One region of the Neorhizobium sp. T6_25 genome, then DNA from elsewhere that is predicted to be linked to it. Evidence: riboswitches for the same ligand, from Rfam matches in the RefSeq annotation. Region 1 holds a riboswitch; each other region holds the start of a gene.
The links. Region 1 has a riboswitch for thiamine pyrophosphate ahead of thiB (thiamine ABC transporter substrate binding subunit). Riboswitches for the same ligand answer to the same signal wherever they lie in the genome.

Region 1 (7,153 bases):
ACGCAAATAGTGACTTGCAAATTGCAAGTTACTTATGCCACAAGGCTTCGTCTTCCCGGAGAAGGAACCCATGAAACGGACAGGTCCCATCGACACCGGATGCCCGGTGCTGCGCAGTCTCAAACATGTCGGCGAGGTCTGGAGCTTCCTGATCCTGCGCGATGCACTGGGAGGTGCAACACGTTTTGACGAATTCCAGCGCAACCTCGATATCGCCCCGAACATCCTGACCAGCCGGTTGAATTCGCTTGTCGAATCCGGGCTGATGGAACGCTGGCGTTATTCCGAACGGCCGCCGCGGGACGAATATCACCTCACGCAGCTCGGCCGCGACTTCAAGCCCGTGGTGCAGGCGCTGCTTGCCTTCGGCAACCAGCATTTCGCGCCGGAGGGGGAAAGTGTGGTGATCGTCAACAGGGAGACCGGCGAGCAGGCCGAACCGGTGATGATCGACCGCCGCAGCGGCAAGCTGTTGAGCGATCCGGTCTTCACCAGCGCGGCCGGCCCGGCGGCGAGCGAGCGCATCCGCCGCCGTTACCCGTCCATGAACGAGCTAATGCAGCATAGAGAGGCTGATCGATGAGTGCCGTGACCACCGAAGCCGTCGAGGCGACACCTACCTTCGACGACGCCAGCGCGGCGCCGATCAATCCGCGGACCCGGCAGCTGCTGCAGGATCCCATCCTGCCGATGCTGATCCGGCTCGCATGGCCAAATATCCTGATCATGCTCGCCCAGGCATCGACAGGCCTTATCGAAACCTGGTGGATTTCGCATATGGGCACCGCTGCGCTGGCGGGCATGGCCCTGGTCTTTCCGGCCGTGATGCTGATGCAGATGATGTCTGCCGGCGGTTTCGGCGGAGCTATTTCCTCGGCAATCGCCCGCGCGCTCGGTGGCGGCCGGCGTGACGATGCCGACCTGCTTGCCTGGCATGCCGTCGTCGTCAATGTCGCGATCGGGCTGTTGTTTTCGGCGGTCATGCTGGCCTATGGCCGGCCGATCTATCGGGCGCTTGGCGGCGAAGGCGCGGAACTCGAGGCTGCGCTCGTCTATTCCAACGTGGTGTTCGGCGGCATGGTCTTCGTCTGGCTGATGAACGGCCTGGCGAGCGTCGTGCGCGGCACGGGCAACATGCTGTTCCCCGCGCTGGTTACCTGCGTCGGTGCTGCACTCCTCGTGCCGGTATCGCCGCTTCTCATCTTCGGCTTCGGCCCGTTCCAGGGGCTCGGCATTGCCGGTGGCGGTCTGGCACTGGTGCTCTACAGTTTCGGCGGCACCGCGGTGCTTGCCTGGTACATCCTCTCCGGCCGCAATCTCGTTCGCTTCGGCGTCGGCCCGCTTCGCTGGGCGATGTTTCGCGATATCGTCCGCCTCGGCGCTGCCGCGGCGATCAATTCCGTTCTCACCAATGTGACCATCGGCATTGCCACGGCTCTGGTGGCGACCAAGGCCGGTGTCTCTGCCGTCGCCGGTTTCGGTACCGGCGCGAGGCTCGAATATCTGCTGATCCCGGTGATCTTCGGCATCGGCGCGCCGATGGTGGCGCTTGTTGGCACCAACATGGGCGCCGGCCAGAAGGATCGGGCGATGCGCATCGCCTTCACCGGTGCCGCCATTGCCTTCGTCATCACCGAAGTGATCGGCCTGATCGCGGCGATCTTCCCCGTCGCGTGGATTTCGCTGTTCAGCGAGGAGCATGAAGCGATCGATGCGGGAGTCGCCTATCTGCATATCGTCGGGCCGGTTTATGGTTTCTTCGGCGGCGGTCTGGCGCTCTATTTCGCCTCTCAAGGCGCGGGCCAGCTACTCTGGCCGCTTGCCTGTGGTTTTCTGAGACTCGCCATTGCAGGTCTCGGGGGCTGGCTGGCGCTGGAATTTACCGGATCGCTCAACGGTCTGTTCTTTGCGCTGGCGGCCGGGCTGGTAGCCTATGGTGGGATCCTGTTCCTCGCCATCCGCTCCGGTGTCTGGTTCCGCGGAAAGGCTGCCTGATCAGCCGGAAAGAAATCCGGCGAGTGCCGGAATATCGCGCCGGGCGAGGAATTCCTCGGCCGGCGCCTGAAGCAGGATCTGGCCGTGGTCGATGAAGATCGCATGGTCGGCCAATCGGCCGACCTCATCCGGATCGTGGGTGACGATCAGCACCGTATTGCCGGTCTCGCGATGCAGATCGACGAGCAGGCTGGCCATCGAAAGCCTGAGCCCGGGGTCGAGCGCCGCGAACGGCTCGTCCATCAGCAGAACCGGTTTCTTGCGCACCAGAGCCCGTGCGAAGGCGGCCCGCTGCCTTTCGCCGCCGGAAAGCGTCCCCGGCATCCGCTTCTCAAAACCACCCAGCCCGACGCGCTCCAGCGCCTGCGAGATCGCCGTCCGGTCACTACCGGAAAGTCTGAGCGATGGGCTGATGCCCAGGCCGATATTGGTGGCGAGGTCCAGATGGGCGAAGAGATTGTTGTCTTGAAAGACCAGCGATACGGGACGCTCGGAGGGGTGTTTTCCCGTGACGTCCCCGCCCGCGATCAGGATATGGCCACGGTCCGGCGTCTCGAAGCCGGCAACGAGGTTGAGGAAGGTCGATTTGCCGGAGCCGGACGGGCCGGTAATCGCCGTCACGGCGCCGGCTGGCAAAGCACAGTCGAAGCGGAATTCCTTCGTGCCGAGCTTCAGTTCGACCTTGTTCAGCGCGATGCCGTCAGCCATGGCTCGGTTCCCTCCGGCCGGCGGTGCCGACCATCGTCAGCGCCAGGCAGATGATGCCGAGGATGAGCGCCAGCCCGTCCGCGTCATTGGTTCGATAGCTGGATAGCCGGCTATAGACAAGCCAGGGAACGGTGGTGAGATCGCTGGAGCCGAACAGCGCCACCGCGCCGAGATCGCCCAGCGACAGCGCCATGGCGAAGGACAGCGCCGTCAGCAGCGGCCTTGCCAGAACCGGCAGATCGATCCTCCATGCCCGTGAAAAGCCGGACAGGCCGAGGCTTGCCGACAGCCTGTCTGTCCGCTTGCGGTGGGTTTCGACGGCCGGCGCGAGGACGCGCATCACGAAGGGCAGCGCCATCAACATGTTGATGATCGCCACCAGCGCCGGGGCGAAGCGAGCGACATCGCCGAACGGCCGCAGCATCAGGAACCAGCCCGTCCCCAGCACGACCGGCGGAACGAGCAGTACCAGCGAGGACATTCCACCCAAGGACACGGAAAACGCCCTGGCGGTTCCGCCGTGCCTCTTCATGTCTGCAATTGCGCCGCGCCCGGCAATGATAGCCAAGGAGATCAGCACGGCCAGCAGACCGGCGGAAAGCGCGATCGTAAAACTGGTCCAGGCGGCGCGCAGGAATGCAGGGCTGTTGGCGAGGTTCCAGAGATTGGCCTGGACGCCCGCGCCGACGATCGAGGCGAGCGGCAGGATCAGGAATATCGTGGCAAGCAGGATCGCCAGTACATCCCAAAGCCGCGCGGGCAACGTTCGGCCATCGAACCGGCGGGTCGCCCGACCGGCCGTGACGCCAGCGTCGTCAGGGGCTGGAAGCAGCGAAATCGCGATCAGGATCAGCGCCGTCATGCCGATCTGCAGCAGCGACAGCGCTATGGCGCGGGGCGGATCGAAATCGAAACGCAGCGACTGGTAGATCGCCACCTCGAGCGTGGTCGCGGCCGGCCCGCCGCCGAGCACTAGGACGAGCGTGAAACTCGTGGCGCACAGCATGAAGATCAGGCCGGCAATGCCGGGAATGACGCGGCGGGCCGCAGGCCACTCGATGAAACGGAAAACGGAGAAGGGCTTCATCCCGAGGCTGGAGGAGAGCAGCCAATATTCCGCCGGCAGGCGCTCCAGCGCCGCAAGCAGCAGTCTCGCGGCGAGCGGCAGGTTGAAGAACACATGTGCCAGTAATATGCCGGAAAGCCCATAAATGCTGACCGGCTGTTCGAGGCCAAGCTTCAATAGCAGGCTGTTCATTACCCCCTGCCGCCCCCAGATGCCGATCAGGCCGAGCGCGCCGATCAGCACCGGCAGGCCCATCGGCAAGGCCATCAGCCGAATGACCCACACACGGCCCGGAAAGCGGGGGCGGCGTGCAAGCGCGAGTGCGACGGGAAGCGCGAAGGCGACCGACAGCAGCGTCGAAAGAACCGCCTGCAGCAGGGTGAACCGCAGAATTAGCCAGGTATAGGCGGTGAACAGCCGGCTTTGGGTGTTGCCGGCGTCCCAGGAGAGAAGCGCGGCGACTGCGATGCCGACGAAGAAGGCGATTCCGCCAAGGCTCAGCAGCCCCCAGCCTATCCCGCGTCTCCGCTCCGCCCGCGTCTGCATGGGATCAGTTCATGCTCATGGCGGTCAGCCATTCGTCGATCCAGGCCTGCCGGTTCTTGGCCACCTGGTCCGATCCCATCAGGAAGGTATTGGCCGGCTGCACCAGGTTGTTGAATGCGTTGGGGAGTGGCTGGGAGGTCTTGGCGGCCGGCATCATCCAGTTGGTGGTCGGGATGACGTCCTGGAAGGCCGGCGAGACCATGAATTTCAGGAACTGTTTCGCCAGGTCCTTTTCCTTCGCCCCCTTCAGCATGCCGGCAACTTCGATCTGGATGTAATGGCCTTCGGAGAAGGAGGCAGCCTGGTAGCGCTCCGTCTTCTCCTCGACCATGTGATAGGCGGGCGAGGTCGTGTAGGAAAATACCATCGGCACTTCGCCCTTGGTGAACAGGCCATAGGCCTCCGACCAGCCGGGCGTGACGGTCAGCACACGTTTCCTGAGCTTGGCCCAGGCCTCCGGTGCCTGGTCGCCATAGACCGATTTCACCCAGAGCAGCAGGCCGAGGCCCGGTGTCGAGGTGCGCGGATCCTCGATGGCGATCTTCTGCGCCGGGTCGCCTTCCACCAGTTCCTTCAGGCTTTTCGGCGGGTTCTTCATCGCCTGGGTGTCATAGACAACGGCGAAATGGCCGTAGTCGTAAGGGATGAAAGTGTCGTCGCTGTAATTGCCGGGGACCTTGGCCGCCGAAGCGTCGAGCCCGTGCGGCTCGAACAGGCCGGTCGCCTTCGCCTCGGAGATCAGGTTGGTATCGAGGCCGAGCGCCACATCGGCGTCGGTGCCTTTGCCTTCCAGCTTCAGCCGCGTGAGAAGCGCCACGCCATCCGCCACGCCGACGAAATTGAGTTTGCAGGCGCAGGTCTTTTCGAACGCCTCTTTCACCTTGGGACCCGGTCCCCAGTCCGAAATGAAACTCTCATAGGTGTAGACGGTCAGCGTCTTTTCCTGCGCTTCGGCCGGCCCGGAAAGGGAAAGGGCGGCAGCGGCCGCGAATATCGAAAGAATGGTGCTGCGCATCGGCGTCTCCTCTTTTTGTTAACAAGGGGAATAGGCGCTGATGAAGAGCCGTCTAATCCCTCCGCCGGTGTTAACCGGATCAGGTTCCGCGGGTTGGCCAAAGGCCTCTCAGCCGCGTGAAAACACGCGGCACCCCGTTAGAGCGAGATCAGATTTAGCGGTGAGGCGAATGGCTGGCAAGAGGCGCATTCGGCAGGAGCAACGTTGGCTCGGTGGTTCATTGCTCAGTGGTTCTGCGGAAACACTTTCAGTTCACGCGGAACGATCGCCATGCCGCCGAGTCGGTTGGCAACGGCGTAGTCGATCGTCTTCTCGACCACATCGGGCATGACCGGTTTGGTGAGAACGCCGAGCGAGCCCTTGACGCCGGCTTCCACATCGTCCGGATTACCCGTCATGAAGACCACGGTGATGCCGTATTGCTCCGCAAGCTCCCGGCCGATCTCCGGACCGGTCCGGCCGTCCGAAAGATTGACGTCGACCAGCGCGATATCGGCATAGGCGGCGAGCGCCAAGGCGTGTTTGCGGGCATTGGCAAAACCGGCGACTTTCAGGCCCATGGCTTCGATCGTCTCGGCAACATCGAGCGCGATCAGAAACTCGTCTTCGACAATCATAACTCTCTGATTCATCGCCTCAGTGGCCAGCCGACGACGCGTAACATTTGTCAGCATTGGATGTCCCCATTCGGTTGATCGGTTCCTGGCAGGCCGATGCGTCCCCGGGACATTTCGACCACTACTCACACCCAGAACGCCCCTGGACCTCATATGTTCCGCTCCGCGACAAATATTTTTTCAGCTAACTATTTGTTAAGCTTAACAAATCGCAAATTAGCCTTCGATTTCCTCACGCAGCATTTCGAGTTCCAGCCATTCTTCTTCCATTTTGCTGATGCTTTGGCGCAGCTTTTCCATCTCCGCGGCCAGATTGTTGAAGGCGGCGGGATCCTTGGTGAAGAGGTTGGGGTCGGCCATTTTCTTCTCGCGGGCGGCGATCTCGGCTTCGGCTTTGGCCATTTCCTTCGGCAGGTTCTCGAGCGCGAATTTCTGCTTGAAGGAAAGCTTGCCTTTGCCCTTGGGGGTGCCGGAAACCGGTGCCGCAGCGTCGGTTTTTGCCCTGTCGGCTTTTTCCGTGCGGCGCCGTTCCTCCAGCGCGCCCTTGCGCTGTGCCAGCATATCCGTGTAGCCGCCGGCATATTCGATCCAGCGGCCGTCCGGTGCATCCGGGTTGGCGGGGGCGATGGTCGAGGTCACGGTGCGGTCGAGAAAATCGCGGTCGTGGCTGACGAGGATGACGGTGCCGGTATAGCCGGCGACGATTTCCTGCAGCAGGTCCAGCGTCTCGATGTCGAGGTCGTTGGTCGGTTCGTCCAATATCAGGAGGTTGGACGGCCGGGCCATGATGCGGGCGAGCATCAGCCGGGCGCGCTCGCCGCCGGACAGGTTCTTGATCGGTGTCCTGATCTGCTCCGGCTGGAACAGGAAATCCTTCATGTAGCCTGCGACATGCCGCTGTTCGCCGTTGACCAGCAGCGTTTCGCCGCGTCCATCCGTCAGATAGTGGGACAGCGTGTCCTCGGGGTCCAGGTCCTCGCGCTTCTGGTCGAGCGTGGCGATTTCCAGGTTGGTGCCGAGCTTGACGGTGCCGGTGTCGGGCGCCAGCTGGCCGGTCAGCATCTTCAGAAGCGTGGTCTTGCCGGCACCGTTCGGGCCGACGAGACCGATGCAGTCGCCGCGATGCACGCGGATCGAGAACGGCGCGACGATGATCCGCTCGTCGTAGCTCTTGGTGATGTTTTCGGCCTCGATGACCAGCTTGCC
Region 2 (7,153 bases), on a different contig from region 1:
GGAACCCGCCGAGCGTCGCATCCACCTTGCCGCCGATCAGCGACGGTGACAGCGAAAAATTGACGTTGATCAGTTCCACGTCAGCGTTCGAAAGCCCTTCGGAGGCCAGCATGCGCTTCAGCATCGCATCCTCGAAGCCGGTGACGGAAAAGCCGACCTTCTTGCCCTTCAGGTCCTTGAGGCTCTTGATCGGCCCGTCCGCCAGAACCGTGACCGTGTTCAAGGGCGTCTCGACCAGCGTGCCGAACCGCACGAGCGGCAGGCCCGCCTCATGGTCGAGATAGAGATTGGGCTGGTAGTGGATGCCGATATCCGCCTGGCCGGCCGAAACCAGCCGCGGCACCGCGGAGGCATCGGACGGCGGGATAAGCTCGACGTCGAGATTGGCATCGGCAAACAGCCCGCGCTGCTTGGCGATGACCATCGGTGCGTGGTCCGGATTGACGAACCATTCGAGCAGCACGCTGAGCTTGTCGGCGGCCTGCGCAGAGATCGGGGTGGCAAGGCTGGCCAGCGCGATGAAGGACGCAGTGAGGATACGGATCATGATCGGACGGAACTCCCTGATGCGGATGAAGATGAAGGGTCGGCTTCGCTGGCCCACGGGGCGAGCCCGGCGGTCAGCCGGTCGATAAGAAGCCTTAGAATAAGAGTGAGGATTGCCAGTATGGTCATCGCCGCGAACACCGTGTCGGTCTGCATGCGGGCATTGGCCTGGACCATCACGAAGCCGAGCCCGCCGGACGCGCCCACCCATTCGCCGACCACGGCCCCAAGCGGCGCAAGCGGGGCAGCAACCCGGAGCCCTGAGACCAGGCTCGGGATCGCCAGCGGCACGCGCATCGACACCAGCGTCTGCCAGTGGTTCGCGCCCTCCAGCGAGACGGCGTCGAGGATTTCCTGGTCGGTGCGGCGAAGACCGTCGGCAAAGGCGGAGGCGACCGGAAAGAAGATGATGATCGTCGTCATCGCCACTTTCGAGGCGAGGCCGAAACCCAGCCAGAGAACCAGGATCGGCGCCAGCACGAAGACGGGAAAGGCCTGCAGGATCAGCACCATCGGCCAGACGAGACGACCAAGCCGCGGCAACGCGGCGACGCCGAAGGCCGTGGCGATGCCGAGGCCTGCGCCGATCGCGAGGCCCAGCGCGATTTCCGTCAGCGTGACGAGGCTGTTCTGCAGCAGGAAACCCGGCTGCCGCCCGAAGGCGGAAGCGACGGCAATCGGAGACGGCAGAATGTAGCGAGGCGGAGCAAACAGCCAGACGCCCGCTTGCCAGAGGGCGACAAGCAGGACGAGGCCGATGACCGCATGGGACGCGCGCATGATGCTACGCGCCGAACCTGCACGCCGGGACCGGACACCCTCTCGGGACAACGGGAAGAATGGATGTCATCGGTCGATCTCCAGATCAGTCAATCACGGAGACCCAGGTGAAGCGGAGAAGAGAAAGTATCGTCGGATGACGCCTATTTCCGTTCCTACGCCGGCATGACCCGGATCAGGTTCAAGGGTCCGGCTCAGCGCCATCTCAGCATCGTCAAGATGCTCCCCTCGGAATAGGACGATAACTGTCGGTTTTCAGTATGCCTGTCAAGCGGGCCGGCCAGCCCGCTACCGTTTCCAATTCAGCGTGCGTAGAGCCTGTCGAGGCGAACCACCCTGCCCACCAGCACCAGCGCAATGACCGTGAAGACGATCAGCACGGCGGAGATCGCATGCGCGGTCGGCTCCAGGCTGAAGGTCGATTCGGAGTAGATGCGGACCGGAAGCGTCGTCAGGCGGGCGGTGGTCAGGAAACTCGTCACCGTCACCTCGCCGAAGCTCAGGAGGAAGCCGACGATGCCGGCCGCAAACAGTCCCGGCGCCAGGCCCGGCATGATGATCAGGAAGAACCGCCGCGCCGGGCTTGCCCCGAGGCTCGCCGCCGCCTCTTCCTGCGCCTGGTCGAGCCCCATGACCGAGGTGGTCAGAAGCGTGATCGCAAACGGCAGGATGACGATCACGTGGATCGCCACGAGGCCGAGGAAGGGCGGGATGATCAGGTAGATCTGCAGCAGCCTGAGCATGCCGACGCCGATCGCCACATGCGGCAGCGACATCGGTAGCAACCAGAACGTCAGAAGCGCAGAACGGCCCTTGAACGGATAACGGGCGAGCGCGAAAGCTGCCGGCAGCGAGAGCGAAAGCGCCACCAGCATCGAGGTGACGGCGAGCTTCACCGACACCCAGAAGGCGTCCGCATAGGTTCCGGCGAAGAACACCGCTTCGTACCATTTCAGCGTGAAGCCGCGGAAGCCGGATGCGGTCGCCTGCGGCACGTCGTTGAAACTCTGGATGCACACGAGCACCAACGGCAGCAGCAGGAGCAGCAGCGAGGTGGCGAGCAGCAGCTTCGAGACGATCGGCCCGAAAATGTTGATGATCGGCACCAGCCAACGCGGAATGCTCCAGGGATTGCTGGGCTTGCCCTTCAGCCACGGCATCAGGCGATTGAGCGAGTAGGCGCAGAGCGCCGCAAACGCGAGACCGGTGACGGTCATGATGATCGCAAGTGCTGCGGCAAGCGGCGCATTGAGGTTCTTGATCGCCTCCTGCAGCACCAGCATGCCGGTGGTCCAGACCTTCTTTCCGCCGAGCAGCGAGGCGGAAACGTAGGCCGTGGTCGCCATCAGGAAAACGATGACGGCCCCGGAGCGAAGGCCGGGCAGCGACAGCGGCAGGTCGACGGTGAGGAACCGGACCGCGGGGGAAGCGCCAAGGCTCTGCGCCGCCTCATGAACGCGCGGCGAAGTGTTCTGCAGGTTGTCGTAGAGCGCCAGCACCATGAACGGCAGGAAGACCTGCGCCAATGCGACGGCGACCGCGCCGTGGGTGAACAGCATGTATCTCGCCGGCGGAATTCCGATGAGGCCGGTGACCGAATTGATCAGCCCTTCGGGTGCCAGCAGGAGAATGATGCCGAGCGAGCGCACCACGACATTGGTCAGCAGCGGAATGAGGATGACGGCGAACGCGGCCGCGCGGTATTTTGCCGGCATCCGCGCCAGCCAGTGAGCGAGCGGATAACCGAGAAGCGCGGTGATGACGGTCACTCCGAGGCCGAGCAGGATGGTTTCGGAGACCACGCCGAAATAGAAGCCGTCCGAGACGATATCCCGAAACTGCGCGATCGACGGCGTTATGAACAGCGGGCCGAAAGGATCGGGATACTCGTGCAGGGAGAGCACGAGTACCACGAACATCGGCGCCGCGAAGGACAGAAGCAGCCAAAGGCTGACCGGCGCTGCAAGCGCCGGTCCGATCCAACGGTTCATCCCGCGATCTCCCGATCGTATTTCGCCTGCCATTTGGCCCGGCTGGCATTGATCACGTCCCAATCGAAGTCGACGAGCTTGGCGACATCGGCATCGCCGAGCACGAGCTTAGACTTGATGTCGTCCGGGACCGTGATGTTGCTGACGGTCGGCGAGTAGTAGATCTGGCGCGCGTAGGCGAGCATGCAGGGTTCGGAGAGGTGCAGGTTGATCCATTCCTCGGCGAGCTTCTGGTTCTTCGTGCCTTCGGTGATGCAGGCGACGTTCATCGAAAGCGCCTGCCCCTCGACTGGCTTGGCGATCGCTATATTGGGATTGCGCGTTTCGACATAAGACTGGGTGAAGCTGCCGAATTCGACCGAAAGATCGGCGAGCTTCTGGTCGAACATCTCGAAGAGCTGCGCCTGGCTGCCCTGGATCGCTGCGAACGGCTTCAGTTCCTTGACCTTTTCGAAGGCGATGTCGGCGTTCTTCTCGTCTCCGCCCCAGACGCGGGCGGCCATCATCAGCGCGGAAATGCCTTCGGCGCCCAGACCATCCGGCCAGGCGATGCGGCCCTTCCATTCCGGGTTCCACATGTCCTTCCAGGAGGTGATCGGCTTCGACGCCTTGGTCTTGTCGTAGACGATCGTGCAGGGGTTGAAGGCAACGCCGTAGCCGCCCTTTCGCGCACTCGGATAGAGCGCCTCGAAGTTCTTGACGGCGGGCGTCGGCGCCTGGGTCACGCCGTCCTTCACGGCCTGGCGGCTTTCGAAGATGTTCAGGTAGAGGACGTCGAAGCTCGGACGGCCGCGCTCGGCATAGGCGCGGGCACGGCGGTCGCCGGTACCGCCGAGAACGTAGCTGATCTTGCAGCCGTATTTCTCGACGAGCGGCTTCTCGACATGTTCCCTGACGATCTTTTCCTGCGCGCCGCCCCAGATGCCGACGACCAGTTCGTCGCCCTTCTTGGGCTCCTGCGCGGATGCGGGACGGATGATGTGGAACGGTGCGGCGAGACCGGCACCGGCGATGAGCTTGTTGAATGTACGACGCGAGACGTTCATGTCTTGGTTCCCCTTTTTTCGGTCAGATGAATGTGGCGCCACCCGGCTGGGTCTGGATGCTGCACGGCGTCCCGAGGGGCGGAGGCGGCATATCCGAAGGCACGATCAGGCGGATCGTGCCGCATGCGGATTGGATATCGGCTTCGTAGGTGTCGCCGAGGAAGGCTGCATTGACGAGCGTGCCAGAGACATTGAGCGGCCCTGGCCCGTCCGAGAGCCTGAGCCGCGACGCACGCAGAACGAGGCGGGTAGCGCCGGAAGGTGCGCCCTCACAGGTGAGCCCCGGAGCGGAGAACAGACCGTTCTCAGTCTTCCCCTCGATCACCGTGCGGGCGCCGAGGAAGGAGGCGGTAAATGGCGAATGCGGCCGGTCGCACAATGCGACCGGCGTGCCGATCTCGGCCAGCAGGCCCTTGTTCATCACCGCGACGCGGTCCGACATCGCAAGCGCTTCCTGCTGGTCATGGGTGACGAAGACGGTGGTGATGCCAAGCCGCTGCTGCAGCGTGCGGATTTCGGTGCGCATGTCGGCGCGCAGATGGGCGTCGAGATTGGAAAGCGGCTCGTCGAGGAGGAGCACATCCGGCTCGATCACCAGCGCACGGGCAAGCGCCACGCGCTGCTGCTGGCCGCCGGAAAGCTGGCCGGGATAACGGTCGTAATAGGCCCCGAGCCCGACCGTATCGAGTGCCGCGGCAGCGCGGGCGCGGCATTCCGCCTTGCCGACATGGCGCATGCGCAGGCCGAAACCGACATTGTCGAGCGCCGTCAGGTGCGGGAACAGCGCGTAGGACTGGAAGACGACGCCGATATTGCGTGTATGGACGGGCCGCTTGCTGATGTCCTCGCCGTTGAGGATGACGCGCCCTTCCGACGGCTGTACGAAACCGGCGATCATCCGGAGCGTCGTCGTCTTGCCGCAGCCGGACGGCCCGAGCAGCGACAGAAGCTCGCCCTTGGCGACCTCGATCGTGAGGCCGCTGACGGCGACGGAATCGCCGTAGGTGGCCGTGATATTGTCGAGCGTCAGGTAGTGCTTATGCGACATGGTCGAGAGCCTCGGGCATGATCAGGCGGGAACGCGTCGTCCCGCCATGGCAGATGGAAATGGTGATCGGTCGCCGCGCCATTTCGGGCACGGACGCGAACGGCCCGTCGCCGGGATGAACTTCGAAGACCGGCACGCCGGCGCCCTGCAGCGAAAGCCGCAACGCGAAACCTTCCAGCACGGTGACGCAGACCGGGCGCAGGCTGACGCGTGCCAAAATCCGCCGGCCGCCGACGAGGCGGGCATAAGCGGTACTGAGCACCCTCGCCTCTCCAGACGGGCTGACGAGCGACAATGTCGCGCAGAGATCGAAACCTTCGGACTGCGTCTCGACCTCGATCTCGGCAAAGGCTTTCCCGATATAGGACCTCGCCGCTTCGAAGGGCGCGCTTGTGTAGACGGCAACGTCGGCGCGGTTGTCGTGGCCGCTGCGATCGGCAAAACCGGCCGGCGTCCCGAGATGACCACCGACAAGCGCCGTCGGGCGCGTGGGGTCGTGGACGAATGTATCGCGAGACGCCAAGCCGCTCTCCGTCGAAAGGCTACCGTCGCTGACCATGGCAGCGCCGAGACCCGACGAGGAGAGGAAGAAAGCGGTTTCGCCGGCCGCCGGGCAGACGGCGAGATGGAGCCAGCAGCGCCGCCCCATGTCGAACAGCCGCACCGGCTGCGGCCGCGCGCCAAGCCCCTTGAGATAGAAATCGAAGAAGGTCAATTGGGCGCGATCGACCGAGAATTCCGCCCCCTGCCCCATGTCGGTGGCACCGCATGCCCGGTTCCACGGCGCATGCGCCCAAGGGCCGATCACCAGATGTGAACTCTCCGGATGTTTCCGCCGAAAGGCTGCATCGGCGGCCCAGGTTCCATGAAGCAAGAAGTCGGCCCAGCCACCGGTATGGAGAACCGGAATATCGAGGAGATCGTCGGCCAGCAGCCCGCCGGGTGAAACCGCGTCCCAATAGTCGCTCTCGTCCGCCACCCATTTGGCGAGATGCGATATGTCGGACCGGGAGACGAGCAGGTCTCGAAGGGCCACATCATCTGCCGCGCCGCCGAGGGCAGAAAAGGTCCCGGCATCCTCCCGCCGCGCCGCCGTCAGCCGCGCCATCTGCGCCGCCCAGCCGGCATTGAGCCCGAGCCGGAAGGCGTCGCCCTCATAGGCCCAGTCGTCGCGTGGCATCCAGGAGCCCATGGCAGGCGCAATCGCATCCGGCCGCACACTTCCCTTGCCGGCAATGGCAAAATATTGTGTCACCGCCTGGTAACTGAAGCCGTAGAGACCGAGCTTGCCGTTGCTTCCGGGCAATTTGGCCGCCCATTCCAGCGTGCGAGCCCCATCCGCGACCTCGCTGACGAAGGCCTCGAAGAGGCCGCCGGAATCGCCGCAGCCGCGCACATCCTGGATCACCACGATATAGCCATGCGCGGCGTACCAGGAGGGGTGCGCGAGCACCAATGTCGAGGCAATGGCACGTCCATAGGGTTGGCGCATCAGCAGCACCGGGAACCTGCCCTCCCCTTGCGGACGATAGATATCCGACACCAGCACGACGCCATCATCGAGCAGAAGCTCGCCCCTTTCGGGGCCTGCAACGCCGTATGGTGCGCGTGGGATCGTCAAGCCATCACCCCTTGTACATGGTTTTGGAAGTGATCCGGTCGAGCGGGAAATCCAGCACTTCCCTGATCAGCTTCAGGAGATTGGCGGCGCTGCGCTCGACATAGAGCCGGCCGCGTTCGGC
Region 3 (7,153 bases), on a different contig from region 1:
ATTCGCATCGAGCAGAATTTCGGACCGCACATGGAGCAGAAATGCGCCACCTTGTGCGCCTCCTTCGGCAGGGTCTCGTCATGCATCGAGCGGGCCGTTTCGGGATCGAGCGAGAGGTTGAACTGGTCCTCCCAGCGGAACTCGAAGCGGGCGCGCGACAGCGCGTCGTCGCGCACCTGGGCCGCGGGATGGCCCTTGGCGAGATCGGCCGCATGCGCGGCGATCTTGTAGGTGATGACCCCCACCTTGACGTCGTTGCGGTCCGGCAGGCCGAGATGTTCCTTGGGCGTCACGTAGCAGAGCATGGCGGTGCCGAACCAGCCGATCATCGCCGCCCCGATGCCCGACGTGATGTGGTCGTAGCCCGGCGCGATATCGGTGGTCAGCGGCCCGAGCGTATAGAACGGCGCCTCGCCGCAGACGGCGAGCTGCTTGTCCATGTTCGCCTTGATCTTGTGCATCGGCACATGGCCGGGGCCTTCGATCATCACCTGGCAATCCTTCGCCCAGGCGATCTTCGTCAGCTCCCCGAGGGTCTCCAGTTCCGCGAACTGGGCCGCATCGTTGGCATCGGCGATCGAACCCGGGCGAAGACCGTCGCCGAGCGAGAACGACACGTCGTAGGCCCGGGCGATGTCGCAGATCTCCTCGAAATGTTCGTAGAGAAAACTCTCCTTGTGGTGGTGCAGACACCACTTGGCCATGATCGAACCGCCGCGGGAAACGATGCCGGTGACGCGGTTGACGGTGAGCGGGATATAGGCGAGCCGCACGCCGGCATGGATGGTGAAGTAGTCGACACCCTGCTCGGCCTGCTCGATCAGCGTGTCGCGATAGACTTCCCAGGTCAGGTCCTCGGCAATGCCGTTCACCTTTTCGAGCGCCTGGTAGAGCGGCACGGTGCCGATCGGCACCGGCGAATTGCGGATGATCCAGTCGCGGATATTGTGGATGTTGCGGCCGGTCGACAGGTCCATGACCGTATCGGCGCCCCAGCGGATCGCCCAGACCATCTTCTCGACTTCCTCGGCCATCGACGAGGTGACGGCCGAATTGCCGATATTGGCGTTGATCTTCACCAGGAAGTTGCGGCCGATGATCATCGGTTCGGATTCGGGATGGTTGATATTGGCGGGAATGATTGCCCTGCCTTCCGCGACTTCGCGCCGAACGAACTCGGGCGTCACGAAATCCGGCACATGGGCGCCGAAACTTTCGCCGTCGCGGATGAGCGGCTCGCTGGCTGCCTGCCGGCCGAGGTTCTCGCGGATGGCGACGAATTCCATCTCCGGCGTGATGATGCCGGCCCGCGCATAGGCGAGCTGGGTGACGGCCCGGCCCGTTTTCGCCTTGAAGGGCTGGTTGCGGACCGGGAATTCCGGCGTCAGATGGCTCCCGTACACGAAGCCGTTGTCCTCCGGCCTGACGATGCGGCCCTCATAGGTTTCGACATCGCCGCGGGCGACAATCCAGCTTTCGCGCAGGCGCGGCAGGCCGGCATCGATGCTGATCGCGGCGCCTTCAGCGGTATAGGGACCGGAGGAATCGTAGACGGTGACCGGCGGCTCGCCGGAGGTCGGATGCAACGCGATCTGGCGCATCGGCACGCGGATGTCCGGGTGGATCGTTCCTGCTTTCAGGACCTTCGTGGAGGCGGGAAGCGGGCCGGTGGTGACGACCGGGGTGAGCTTGGTGGTTGCAATATTCATGGCTCAAGGCTCCAAGGTTTGACGTTTGGAGACCCAGTTCCAGTGTTGGAATGATGGAAAAACACCCCGGAATCCGAAGGACGGTTTCCCGCCCTTGTTACCGCAGCGCCCGCACCGTCCCTACGCCAGTATGAACTGGATCAGGTTCAACGGGTCACTGCGCCTCGGCCGGCCAAAGCCGTCCGACCAGCAGTATCTCAGCCCCTTGACGGGACCCCCCTGGTGAATGGCGCCATCAGAAACCCGCGGGCCGTTCATGTCAAGCCGGGCCATGCCGATGGCGATCGATCGGATTTTACGGAATCCCGCAACCCTAACTTCACGACGTTTATTGCTGGAATCTTAGGCTTTCCTGCGTAGTAACATCCCCAGCGATGAACGCAGAATTTGAACGATCCGGAGATGTCGAGATGAACGAGACCATTCGCGAATTACTCACACGGATAGGCGGCCTTCCGGTCGCGGTGACCGAGCTGGAAGACGGCGCCGATCTTTATGCGGCCGGCCTCTCCTCATTTGCATCCGTACAATTGATGCTGGGCCTGGAAGAGGCTTTCGACATCGAGTTTCCCGACAGCCTTTTGAACCGCAAGTCCTTCGCCAGCATAGCCGCGATCGAGCAGACGGTTTCGCATATCCTGAAAGCGCGCGAGGCCGCTTGAGATGAGCCTCCCCGCCTTTGCCGCCGACATGAGCCTGAGCGCCCGCGCTCACCGCGTGGCAACCGTAGCGGCCGAATTTGCCGACCGCGTCGACCATGACGGCCGCTTCCCCCGCGAGGCGGTCGATGCCATGAAGGCCGAGCGCCTGATCGGCATCCAGATCCCGGCCGCGTTCGGCGGCGAGAGCGCTTCGATCACCGAGATCGCCGAGGTCTGCTCCATCCTGGGACAGGCCTGCGCCGCAAGCGCCATGGTTTTCGCCATGCACCAGATCAAGGTTTCGAGCCTCGTGGAGCACGGTGGCGACAGCGAATGGCATAGGGACTTCATGCGCGAGCTTGCCGGCCGCCAGCTTCTCGTCGCCTCCGCGACGACCGAGGGCGGCATCGGCGGCAATATGCGCAACTCCATCTGCGCGATCGAGGTCGACGGCGACGTCTGCCGCCTGACCAAGGATGCGACGGTGATTTCCTACGGCGCCCACGCCGATGTGATCATGGTCACCTCGCGCTCCAACGAGAAGGCCGCACCGACCGACCAGGTCATGACCGTCTTCAAGCAAGGCCAGTATACCCTGCAGAAGACCGTCGACTGGGATACGCTCGGCATGCGCGGCACCTGCTCCGACGGTTTCCTCTTCAGGGGCGAGGCGCCGTCCGTCCAGATCTTTCCAAAGCCGTTCGCCGAGATCGCCGCGCAATCGATGCTCGCCACCTCGCATCTCCTCTGGAGCGCGGTCTGGTACGGGATCGCCGCGGATGCGGTACTGCGTGCCCAGGCTTTCGTGCGTGCCGCCGCCCGCAAGGCGGGCGGCACCCAGCCGCCCGGCGCGCTGAGGCTCGCCGAAGCCTCGAACCTGCTGCAGCTCCTCAAGGCCGGCATCCTCTCCGGTCTCAGGATTTACGCGGATGCCAAGGTGGATCACGACCAGCTATCGTCCATGGCGTTTTCGATCGCCATGAACAACGTCAAGCTGGCTTCCTCCGAGACGATCCTGACCATCATCAACCAGGCGATGATCATCTGCGGCATCATGGGCTACAAGAACGGCACGCCCTACAGTCTCGGCCGGCATCTGCGCGACGCGCATTCCGCCCAGCTGATGATTTCCAACGACCGCATCCTCGGCAATACGTCGACCATGCTGCTCGTTCAGAAACCGGACACCAGCCTGCTCGGCTGACGCCCCGATCATTTCATATGTAAACCATTGAAAAGAATGAGGTAAGGCCATGGATATGCAAGTTTCATTTCTCGACCGCCTGTTTGATGCAGGCCTGCTGATCGAGACGGGCGTCGACGGACTGTATGGCCGCAGCGGCCAGTTCGAAGACGTTATCGCCGCCTTCGAGCGGTTGATCGACAAGGTCGGCGGCGGCGACGGTGCCGAGGCGATGCGCTTCCCGCCGGGCATGAACCGCGCCTTCTTCGAGACCAGCGGCTATATGAAGAGCTTCCCGCAGCTCGCCGGCACGGTGCATTCGTTCTGCGGCAACGAACTCGACCATATGAGCCTGCTGAAATGCATGGAAGTCGGCGAGGAGGACTGGACCAAGGGCCAGGAAGCGACCGACATCGTGCTGACGCCGGCGGCCTGCTATCCGCTCTATCCGACCGTTGCGCGGCGCGGCAGCCTGCCGGCCGGCGGCGCTCTGTTCGACCTGCAGAGCTACTGCTTCCGCCATGAGCCCTCCAAGGATCCGGCCCGCCAGCAGCTTTTCCGCATGCGCGAATATGTCTGCATGGGCACGGAGAGCCACGTCACCGACTTCCGCCAGCTGTGGATGGATCGCGGCGTCGAGATGATGAAGTCGCTCGGCCTCGAGGTGGAGATCGACATCGCCAACGACCCGTTCTTCGGCCGCGCCGGCAAGATGCTGGTCAACAACCAGCGCGACCAGAACCTGAAGTTCGAACTCCTGATCCCGATCACCTCCGTCGCCAAGCCCACCGCCTGCATGAGCTTCAATTATCATCAGGACAGTTTCGGCCTGAAATGGGGCCTCAACCTGGAGGATGGCAGCGTCGCTCACACGGCCTGCGTTGGTTTCGGCCTCGAGCGCATCGCGCTTGCGCTCTTCCACACCCACGGTCTAGACGTAAAAGAGTGGCCGGGCTCCGTCCGCGCCACGCTCTGGGGCTGATCCAATGACGGCGGTATTTCCGGCGCTCGATCCGGCGAACTACAGGACACATGCGCTGCATTCGGCCGAGCGCATGTGGCCGGAGACGAATTGTTACGTCGATCTGTGGATAGAGGTGCTTTCGGCGCAGGGACTGCCGCCGGAAGCCATACTCGGTTTCACCCTGACCCAGGATTTCGAGGGCGACCAGTTCACTTTCTTCAAGGTGCCGCTCGAAGACCTCGAGACCCTGTTCGGTATTCGCGTAACCGAACTGGCGATCTTCGACCGGCCGGAATGGCATGTTACGGAGCAAATCCGCCGCAGCCGGCTGACGCTGCTCGAACTCGACAGCTTTTATCTGCCCGATACGCGCGGCGTCGCCTATCGCCAGGAACACGGCAAGACGACGGTCGCGATCAACCGGCTGGACCTCGAACGCCGCGAGCTCGACTATTTCCACAATGGCGGCTTCTTCACCCTTTCCGGCGAAGATTTCGATGGCCTGTTCCAGTTGAACGCCGGCCCGGCGGCGCTGCCCTTCCTGCCCTATACCGAATTCGCCAAGTTCCCCGCCGCCTATCCGGATGCGAGGGAAATTCGCGAAACCGCCTGGAAGCTGCTCAGGCATCATTTTCCCCGGCGGCCGCAAGACAATCCCATCCGTGCGTTCGGCAAAGTCTTCCCGGCGCAGGTGGAGCGGATCGCCGAGAGGGATTTCGGCTTCTTTCATAAATACGCGTTCAACACGCTGCGGCAGATCGGCGCCAATTTCGAGCTGCTGGCGAGCCATCTCGCCTGGCTGAACCACAAGGCGTTCGCCCAGCCTGAACGGCAGGCGCTGAGGATTTCGGAAGTGGCAAAATCCACCCAGTTCCAGCTTGCCCGCGCCCTGACCCGCAAGAAGTTCGAACCGCTGGCAACAGCGCTCGATCCGGCCGCCGACGCCTGGGACCTGCTGATGGGGGACCTGGCGTCGACGCTGAGCCACGCCCGCGAGGCCGCGTGAGCCTTCTTATCCCGATCGGATCAAGGACCAGCCTTCTTGCCGAGGGCTGGTCTTTGGCGTTGACGGAGCCTGGCGCCTACTCCCTGCCGTCCGATCTTCCTCCGGACCTGGAATGCCTCCCGGCGATGGTGCCGGGCACGGTCGCCGCCGCCCTGGAGGCTGCCGGCCGCTTCGACCGACACCATCCCGAGCCGCTGATCGACCGGGATGCCTGGTATCGCTGCCGGCTTGCCGGTGAAGCACCCGGGCCGGCGATCCTGCGGTTTGCCGGGCTTGCGACTGTGGCCGAGGTGTTTCTCGGCGAGACGCTGATCCTGTCCTCGACAAGCATGTTCGAAAGCCACGATGTCGCGGTGGAACTGACCGGCACCGAAACCCTGTCGATCTGCTTTCGAGCTTTGAAGCCGCATCTGGAAAAAGCCGGGCCTCGTGCCCGCTGGCGTCCGCGGCTGATGAACAGCCAAGGTCTCCGCCTGATCCGCACGACCGCACTCGGCTTCATGCCGGGATGGTGTCCGGAGGTTCATGCGGTGGGACCCTGGCGGCCGGTTTCGGTGATGCGCATCGCCGATTACCGCGTGACTTCGCCCCCCTCATCCGGCCCTGCGGGCCACCTTCTCCCCGCTGGGGAGAAGAGGGAGCTCGCCATCTCCGCCGAGCTTGATAAAAGCGGAGCAGGCCTTCTCAAGGTCAGCTTTGCTTTTGACGGACCGTCCCGCGATCTCCGTCTCGTCTGCAATGGCAGAGAGACACATTTTACAAATGACGGCGACCGATATTCGGCTGAGCTTTGCCTGCCGGGAATAGAACCCTGGTGGCCGCATACCCATGGCGCGTCGGCGCTTTACGACGTGGCGCTCAAGGTCGATGGCGAAGAATTCCAGCTCGTCCGGACCGGCTTCCGCAGCCTGAAGGTCGATCGCGGCACGGACGGCGACGATTTCGCCGTCATCGTCAACGGCGAGAAGATATTCTGCCGCGGCGCCGTCTGGACCTCCGCCGATATCGTCAATCTGCCGGGCGATCGCGCCACCTACGAGCCCTGGCTCAGGCTCGCGAAAGACGCGGGCATGAACATGATCCGCATTCCCGGCATCGCCACCTATGAAAGCCCGGATTTCTTCGCGCTGTGCGACGAGCTCGGCCTGCTGGTCTGGCAGGATCTGATGCTTGCCAATTTCGACTATCCTGCCGGCGATCCGGATTTCGTGATTCACGTGAAAACGGAAGTCGGGCAGTTCCTGGCGGCGACGCAGGCCTCGCCGTCGCTTGCGGTCCTTTGCGGCGGCAGCGAAATCTATCAGCAGGGCGCCATGCTGGGCCTGCCGGAACGCATCTGGAAAGGCCCGCTCTGCGAGGAAATCCTTCCCGCCTTGGCGGCCGATTGCCGGCCGGACTTGGCATATGTGGCAAATTCGCCCTCCGGCGGCGCCTTGCCTTTCTACCCGAATGCCGGTGTCGCCCATTATTACGGCGTCGGCGCCTACAAGCGGCCGCTCGAGGATGCGCGGCGGGCAAATATCCGTTTTGCAGCCGAGTGCTTGGCGTTCTCAAACCTCTCCGATTCGGAAACGCTGGCCGGCGGCAAATCCGGAATCCCCCGGGACGCCGGGGTGGACTGGGATTTCGAGGACGTTCGCGATCATTACC
Region 4 (7,153 bases), on a different contig from region 1:
ACGCGTAAAAATGCGAGACAGGCCCGTGGCCGGTGCCGACGGTGAGGGTATCGGCGGCAGCGATTGCGCCGGCGATATAGGTCTTGGCGACGGCGACCGCCTGCGCGGGCGAGGCGCCCTTTGCAAGCTCGGCGCCGATTGCGCTGGACAGCGTGCAGCCGGTGCCGTGGGTGTTTCTGGTCGCGGTGCGCTTGCCCTCGAACCAGTGGACGCCGTTAGCGTCGGCCAGCACGTCCGGGCTGTCTTCGCCTTCCAGATGACCGCCCTTCACCAGGACGGCTCTGGGACCGATCTTCAGCAGCCGGCCGGCCTGGGCTGCCATCTCTTCGCGGGTCGTGGCGATCGTCTCGCCGAGCAGCGCTGCGGCTTCCGGCAGGTTGGGAGTGACGACGGTGGCGAGCGGCATCAGCTTGTAGGTGACGGCATCCACCGCATCGACCGCCAGCAGCGGCGAGCCGCCCTTGGCGATCATCACCGGATCAAGCACGATCGGCACGCTATCGCGATAGGGGCACAGCACGTCCGCAACCGCCTCGGCGATCTCAACATTGGCGATCATGCCGATCTTCACCGCGTCGACGCGTACGTCGAGAAAAATGGTGCGGATCTGGTTTGCGACGAAGGCGGCGGGCACCGCATGCACCCCGGTGACCCCTTGGGTATTCTGGGCGGTCAGCGCGGTCAGCGCCGCCATGCCATAGACGCCGCGCGCCGCGAAGGTTTTCAGGTCCGCCTGAATGCCGGCGCCGCCGGAAGGGTCCGAACCCGCGACCGACAGGACGTTTTTGATACTCATATACGTGCTCTTTCGATTTCCGCGGCAATTCTGCGGGCGGCGGCTTCAGGATCGGGCTGGCCGCAGATGGCCGACACCACCGCGATGCCCTTTGCGCCGGCGGCGAGTGCCGGGCCGGCATGTTCCGCCTTGACGCCACCGATCGCCACTGCCGGAACCGGCGCCATGGCGACGATGCGCGCAAGCCCGTGGAAACCGATCGGTTGCTTGTGGTCAGGCTTGGTGTTGGTCGAAAACACCGGGCCGATGCCGACATAATCGACGATGGAAGGATCCACCCGCCGTGCCAGGTCTTCGTTTTCGACCGAGAGGCCGAGGATCATGCCATGGCCGGCACGCTGCCGCGCCCCCGCTGCCGCCATGTCGCTCTGACCGACATGCAGACCTTCCGCGCCGATCGCGATCGCTGCCTCCACGTCGTCGTTGATGATCAGGGGCACGCCGGTGCCTGCCAGCACCGCCTTCAGCGCCCGGCCGGTCTCGATCATCTTTGCCGTATTCGCCTGCTTGTCGCGCAGCTGGACGATGGTGACGCCGCCGGCGACCGCCAGCCTTGTCGTCTCGACCATCCCGATCTCGCGGCAGAGATCGGGGTCGAGGACGAGATAGACGGAAAGGTCGAAGGTTTTGGTCATGCTGCGACGACCCTTGCCTTTGCATCGAGCGTCTCGCCGGTCAGCGCCGCGAGACGGTCGAGGAAGATCGGCGAAAAGAAGCCGGGACCGGAGGCGGTGAGGGCCGCTTCTTCGCCCGCGACCGCGAACATCGCGAGTGCGGCGACCGTCGCCTCGAAGGGATCGTCCGTGCTTGCCGCAAAGGCGCCGACCAGACAGGTGAGCGAGCAGCCGAGCGCAGTCACCCGCGGCATCAGCTCAGAGCCGCCGAGGATGCGGACCGAACGCCGGCCGTCGGTGACGAAATCCACCTCGCCGGTAACAGCCACCACGCAGGCCTGCTGCCGGGCGATGGCAATGGCCGAGCTTTCGGCCGCTGCAACGCTGTCGCCGCTGTCGACGCCATGGCCGCTCGACTGGCTGCCGGCCAATGCAATGATTTCCGAGGCGTTGCCGCGGATGACCGTGGGCCTCAGTTCCATCAACTCGGCAAGTGCCGCGCGGCGATAGGCGGTGGCGTAATGGGCGACGGGATCGAGCACCCATGGCTTGCCAGCTTCCGTGGCGGAGGCGGCCGCCGCCTTCATGCCGGCCAGGAAATCCGGCGACAGGGTGCCGATATTCACCGTCAGGCCCGCAGCGATGCGGGCGAACTCCCCGGCTTCTTCCTTGGTGTGCACCATGGCGGGCGAGGCGCCGGCCGCCAGCACCACGTTGGCGGCGATATTCATCGCCACGAAATTGGTGATGTTCTGGACGAGCGGGTTTTTGGCGCGCATCGCGGTCAGCAGCTGGCCGGGGGTCTCTGCACGGGTCCCAAGGGGTATTATCGTCTGCATATCTGCCTCGTTCGGCGGGGCAGGCGTGGGGCGCAGTGTCAACGCCCTGACGACTCCCTCCGCCAGCATGATCTGGTTCAGGTTCTAAGGGTGCTTCTCAGCCCGGCTTTGCCGGACGCCCCTGTCTTCACCATGGCTTACAGCAAAGATAATGCGCTTCGCCAGCAAATTTTTCTGATTTTGGGTCTTGCAGCTCTAGTCGCTAGAGGTTGTAGAGACAGGGCTCGATCCAATGGGAATGAGACGATGAGCACCACCACGCAGGCACGATACAAGGTTGGCGGCATGGATTGCGCCAGCTGCGCGACGAAGATCGACACCGCGGTGCGCCGCATGCCGGGCGTCGAGGACGTGTCCGTTTCGGTGGCTTCAGGCACGATGACTGTGAAGCATGACGGCACCGGCGATCTGGGCGCGATCGAGAAGAAGGTCGTAGGGCTTGGGTATTCGCTCAGGACGCTGGGTCAGAAGGCTGGTGAGGATGCGCGGCGGCGCGGTGTCGAGGGGTTCCCCCCCTCTGCCCTGCCGGGCATCTCCCCCCCAAGGGGGGAGATCGGCAAGAGGCATGACCACCATCACGCCCATGACGGTGGGCACGATCATTCCCACCACGACCACGGCACGGCGGAAATCGAAGGCCTGCACAGCCACGATCACGGGCCGATGGACGGACCGTGGTGGAAATCGGCGAAGGGCCGCCTGACCATCGTGGTCGGCATTGCGTTGGCGGCGGCTTACGGGATCGGCCATCTGGTGCCGACCTATGACACAATCATCTTCACCGCAGCGATGCTGATTGGCCTCGTGCCGATTGCCCGCCGCGCCGTCACGGCAGCACTCGCCGGCACGCCGTTTTCGATCGAGATGCTGATGACGATCGCCGCCGTCGGCGCTGTTGTCATCGACGCATCGGAAGAGGCCGCCGCCGTGGTTTTCCTCTTCCTGATCGGCGAGCTACTGGAAGGGGTCGCGGCCGTCAAGGCGCGCCAAAGCATCCAGAGCCTGACCGCGCTGGTGCCGAAGAACGCGCTGCTCGAAGAAAACGGCCAGACCCGCGAAGTGCCGGCCGAGAGCCTTGCCGTCGGCGCGACCATCCTCGTGCGTCCCGGTGATCGTATTTCCGCGGACGGCGTCATCATCGCCGGCGAAAGCGCGATCGACGAAGCGCCGGTGACGGGCGAAAGCACGCCGGTCTCCAAGGGCATCGACGACACGGTGTTTGCCGGCACGATCAACGGCGATGCCGCCTTGCGGGTTCGCGTGACGGCCGCCGCCGAGGACAATACGATTGCCCGCGTGGTGCGGCTGGTCGAGGAGGCGCAGGAAAGCAAGGCCCCCACCGAACGCTTCATCGACCGGTTTTCGCGGTATTACACGCCGGGCGTCGTCGCCGTTGCGGCACTGGTCGCCATCCTGCCGCCGCTCGTTGCCGGTGCGTCCTGGAGCGAGTGGGTCTACAAGGGCCTGGCGATCCTGCTGATCGGTTGCCCCTGCGCGCTGGTCATCTCGACGCCGGCGGCGATTGCCGCATCGCTGTCGTCAGGTGCCCGCCGCGGCCTGCTGATGAAGGGCGGCGCGGTGCTGGAAACCCTCGGCAAGATCACCGCCGTCGCGCTCGACAAGACCGGTACGTTGACGGCGGGTAGGCCCCAGGTGACCGATGTCATCGCGTTCGGCCGCAATGCGGAGGACGTGCTGCGCTTTGCGGCAGCGCTCGAAACCGGCTCCAGCCATCCGCTCGCCGTCGCAATCCTTGCCAAGGCTGCCGATGACGAGGTCGAGATTCCGACCGCAACTGATGCCAGGGCGCTCGGCGGCAAGGGCATCACGGCAATAGTCGAAGACCAGGAGGTGTTTTTGGGTTCGCCGAAGGCCGCAGCCGAGCGGGTTTCGCTGCCGATGGCGCACGGCCGGCGGATCACCGGCCTCAACGACGAAGGCAAGACCGTCTCGGTGCTGATCGTCGGCGGGGTTCTGGCCGGTGCCATCGCCATGCGCGACGAACCGCGTCCCGACGCCAGGGCCGGCCTGAAGGCGCTGACCGATGCCGGCATCAGGACCGTGATGCTGACCGGCGACAATGCCCGCACCGCAGCCGCGATCGGCAAGGACCTCGGCATCGAGGTGCGTGCCGAACTGATGCCGGAAGACAAGAGCCGCATCGTCGGCGAACTGAAAAGCGAGGGTTTCGTGGTCGGCAAGGTCGGCGACGGCATCAACGACGCGCCGGCGCTCGCTGCCGCTGATGTCGGCATCGCGATGGGCGGCGGCACGGACGTGGCGCTCGAAACCGCCGATGCCGCAGCGTTGCACGGTCGGGTCGGCGACATCGCCGCCATGATCGAACTGTCGAAACGGACGATGCGCAACATCTACCAGAACATTACCATCGCCATCGGCCTGAAGGCCGTCTTCCTGGTCACCACCATCATCGGCATCACCGGATTGTGGCCGGCGATCCTCGCGGATACCGGCGCGACGGTGCTGGTGACGATCAACGCGTTGCGGCTGCTGCGGGTGAGGAACTAGCGCCCGCCGACAGGAGGTTGCGCAAGACACTGTCGTGTTGCAAGATTGGGCAGCGTAAAAGGATAGGCTGACATGCGCACCAACAAATCCATCACCCTGACACTCGGTAAACAGCAGCAAGTTCTTGATGCCATGGTGGAATCGGGGGACTATGACTCCGCCAGCGAGGCAGTGCGCGCTGCCCTGCGGGCACTCGAGCGGGAAAAGGGAAGCCCTGGACGAAATCATGCGCCTGAAGGTTCAGGAAGCCATGGACGATCCGCGCCCCAGTATTCCCGCAGCCAAAGTATTCGCGGAACTTCGCGAATTCCATGCCAGCCAAGCGAAAGCTGACAAGCGTGGTTCATAAGGTCGAGTTTCGACCGGCAGCCGTCACTGACCTCCGGCGGATTTATCTGAGAATTGCCCCAAGAGGGCGGGCACGAGCGCGCTGGAAACTATATCGATCGAATTGAAGCGGCCTGCATGATCCTCGCGGCATTTCCCCAGCGCGGAACGGTCCGGAACCATATCCATCCGGGCCTGCGCGTCATAGGGTTTGAGCGCAGTGCCGCCATAGCGTTAATATCCTGCGTATTCTACCGCGGGGCATGGATTTTCCCTCTGACTGGTCCACGGATGATTGACGCGGTTTTTCAAAGCGTCTGCGCCAAAACCGCGAAAGCCTCGTAGGGCTTCAGCATCAGGCTTTCACCCAGCCGGTCGACCGGTTCATAGTTCGAGATCAGGCACTCGCCTGGTATCCTCAATTCGCCCGGCAGCTCGACGGGCACCTCACGGGCCCTGAAATTGGCGACCACCACCAAACGCTCCCCGTCGAGGGTTCGCGAGTAGACGAAGACGTCCGGATGGCTGTCGAGCCAGCTCTGATAAATCCCGTAGACGATCACCGGGTGGCGTTTCCTGAGCGCGATCAGCTTGCGATAATGGTTCCAGATCGACCTTTCGTCGGTCATTTCGCGCTCGGCATTGATCGTCGGATAATTGGGATTGACCTCGATCCACGGCACGCCGGTCGAAAAGCCGCCATAGGGCGCGGCGCTCCATTGCATCGGAGTGCGGGCGTTGTCGCGGGCGTTTTCATTGGCGCCCTTGATGAATTCCTCCGGCGACAGGCCGGCTTCGATATGCAGCCGGTGCATGTTGAGCGTCTCGATGTCGCGATACTGCTCGATCGTCGTGAACGGCACATTGGTCATGCCGATCTCCTCGCCCTGGTAGATGAAGGGCGTGCCCTTCATCAGGTGCAGCACGGTCGCCAGCATCTTGGCCGATTCTGCCGGATGACCGGTCGCATCCCCATATTTGGAGACGGCGCGCGGCAGGTCATGGTTGCCCCAGAACAGCGAATTCCAGCCGTCGTCCGACAGCGCGTATTGCCACTTGCCAAGCACCGATTTCAGCTTCACCAGGTCGAACGGCTTCGAGCGCCATTTGCCGAATATCTCATCCCATTGCTGGGTCACGTGCTCGAACTGGAAGACCATCGACAGTTCGTGGCGGTTGCGGCCGGAATAAAGGAGAGCCGAACCGGGTGTCGCGCTCCAGGTCTCGCCGACGGTCAGGATATCGCGATTGCCGAATGTTTCGCGGTTCATTTCCTGCAGGTAGTCGTGCAGGTGCGGACCGTCGTGGACGATTTCCTGGTCTACCTGCTTGCCGATATAATCGATGACATCCATGCGGAAACCGGCAATGCCGCGCTCCAGCCACCAGTTCATCATCTTGTAGATCTCGGCCCGGACGGCCGGGTTTTCCCAGTTGAGATCCGGTTGGCGGGTCGAGAACAGATGCAGGTAATATTCGCCGCTCAGGGGATCAAGCGTCCAGGCCGGCCCGCCGAAGGAGGATTTGAGACTGTTCGGCGGCCCGCCGTCTGCGGCCGGCTTGCGCCAGACGTAGAAATCGCGGAACGGGTTGCCCGGCCCCTTGCGGCTCTCGAGAAACCACGGATGTTCGTCCGACGTGTGGTTGACGACGAGATCGAGGACGATGCCTATGCCCCGGTTGCGGGCCTCCGATACCAGCCTGTCGAAATCGGCAAGCGTGCCGAATTCCGGGGCGATGTCCTGGAAATCGGAAATGTCATAGCCGTTGTCGTCCATCGGCGACTTGTAGATCGGCGACAGCCAGATCACGTCGATACCCAGGGATTTCAGATAGTCGAGCTTGGAGGTGATGCCGGGGATATCGCCGACGCCGTCACCGTTGAGATCGCAAAAACTGCGCGGATAGACCTGATAGACGGTGGCGGTGTGCCACCATTTACCTTCTATCGGCAATTCAGCCTGCTTGATCGCTGCGGCAAGCTGATCCTGAAAGTCGTTCATCGAAGTCCTCCCTGCCTCTTTAACCCGTTCGAACGCGAGAGTGCG

Region 2: another riboswitch for thiamine pyrophosphate. It lies ahead of C5L10_RS13515 (ABC transporter permease); the one in region 1 lies ahead of thiB (thiamine ABC transporter substrate binding subunit).
Region 3: another riboswitch for thiamine pyrophosphate. It lies ahead of thiC (phosphomethylpyrimidine synthase ThiC); the one in region 1 lies ahead of thiB (thiamine ABC transporter substrate binding subunit).
Region 4: another riboswitch for thiamine pyrophosphate. It lies ahead of thiM (hydroxyethylthiazole kinase); the one in region 1 lies ahead of thiB (thiamine ABC transporter substrate binding subunit).

Annotation. Positions count from the first base shown of each region.
Region 1 is NZ_PVBL01000012.1:50,065-57,217, reverse strand. It holds gene C5L10_RS17460 (helix-turn-helix domain-containing protein) at 71-583, shown strand; gene C5L10_RS17455 (MATE family efflux transporter) at 580-1,995, shown strand; gene C5L10_RS17450 (ATP-binding cassette domain-containing protein) at 1,996-2,703, opposite strand; gene thiP (thiamine/thiamine pyrophosphate ABC transporter permease ThiP) at 2,696-4,315, opposite strand; gene thiB (thiamine ABC transporter substrate binding subunit) at 4,320-5,330, opposite strand; TPP riboswitch at 5,370-5,477, opposite strand; gene C5L10_RS17435 (response regulator) at 5,555-6,004, opposite strand; gene C5L10_RS17430 (ABC-F family ATP-binding cassette domain-containing protein) at 6,164-7,153, opposite strand, start outside.
Region 2 is NZ_PVBL01000008.1:185,943-193,095, forward strand. It holds gene C5L10_RS13510 (ABC transporter substrate-binding protein) at 1-547, opposite strand, end outside; gene C5L10_RS13515 (ABC transporter permease) at 544-1,326, opposite strand; TPP riboswitch at 1,462-1,565, opposite strand; gene C5L10_RS13520 (ABC transporter permease subunit) at 1,629-3,317, opposite strand; gene C5L10_RS13525 (PotD/PotF family extracellular solute-binding protein) at 3,314-4,363, opposite strand; gene C5L10_RS13530 (ABC transporter ATP-binding protein) at 4,386-5,411, opposite strand; gene C5L10_RS13535 (CocE/NonD family hydrolase) at 5,401-7,032, opposite strand; gene C5L10_RS13540 (creatininase family protein) at 7,037-7,153, opposite strand, start outside.
Region 3 is NZ_PVBL01000010.1:190,383-197,535, reverse strand. It holds gene thiC (phosphomethylpyrimidine synthase ThiC) at 1-1,709, opposite strand, end outside; TPP riboswitch at 1,809-1,940, opposite strand; gene C5L10_RS16345 (acyl carrier protein) at 2,120-2,371, shown strand; gene C5L10_RS16340 (acyl-CoA dehydrogenase family protein) at 2,373-3,554, shown strand; gene C5L10_RS16335 (amino acid--[acyl-carrier-protein] ligase) at 3,604-4,515, shown strand; gene C5L10_RS16330 (DUF1839 family protein) at 4,520-5,503, shown strand; gene C5L10_RS16325 (glycoside hydrolase family 2 protein) at 5,500-7,153, shown strand, end outside.
Region 4 is NZ_PVBL01000039.1:28,377-35,529, forward strand. It holds gene thiD (bifunctional hydroxymethylpyrimidine kinase/phosphomethylpyrimidine kinase) at 1-796, opposite strand, end outside; gene thiE (thiamine phosphate synthase) at 793-1,431, opposite strand; gene thiM (hydroxyethylthiazole kinase) at 1,428-2,249, opposite strand; TPP riboswitch at 2,287-2,382, opposite strand; gene C5L10_RS31435 (heavy metal translocating P-type ATPase) at 2,496-4,778, shown strand; gene C5L10_RS35145 (hypothetical protein) at 5,005-5,127, shown strand; gene C5L10_RS31450 (alpha-glucosidase) at 5,414-7,108, opposite strand.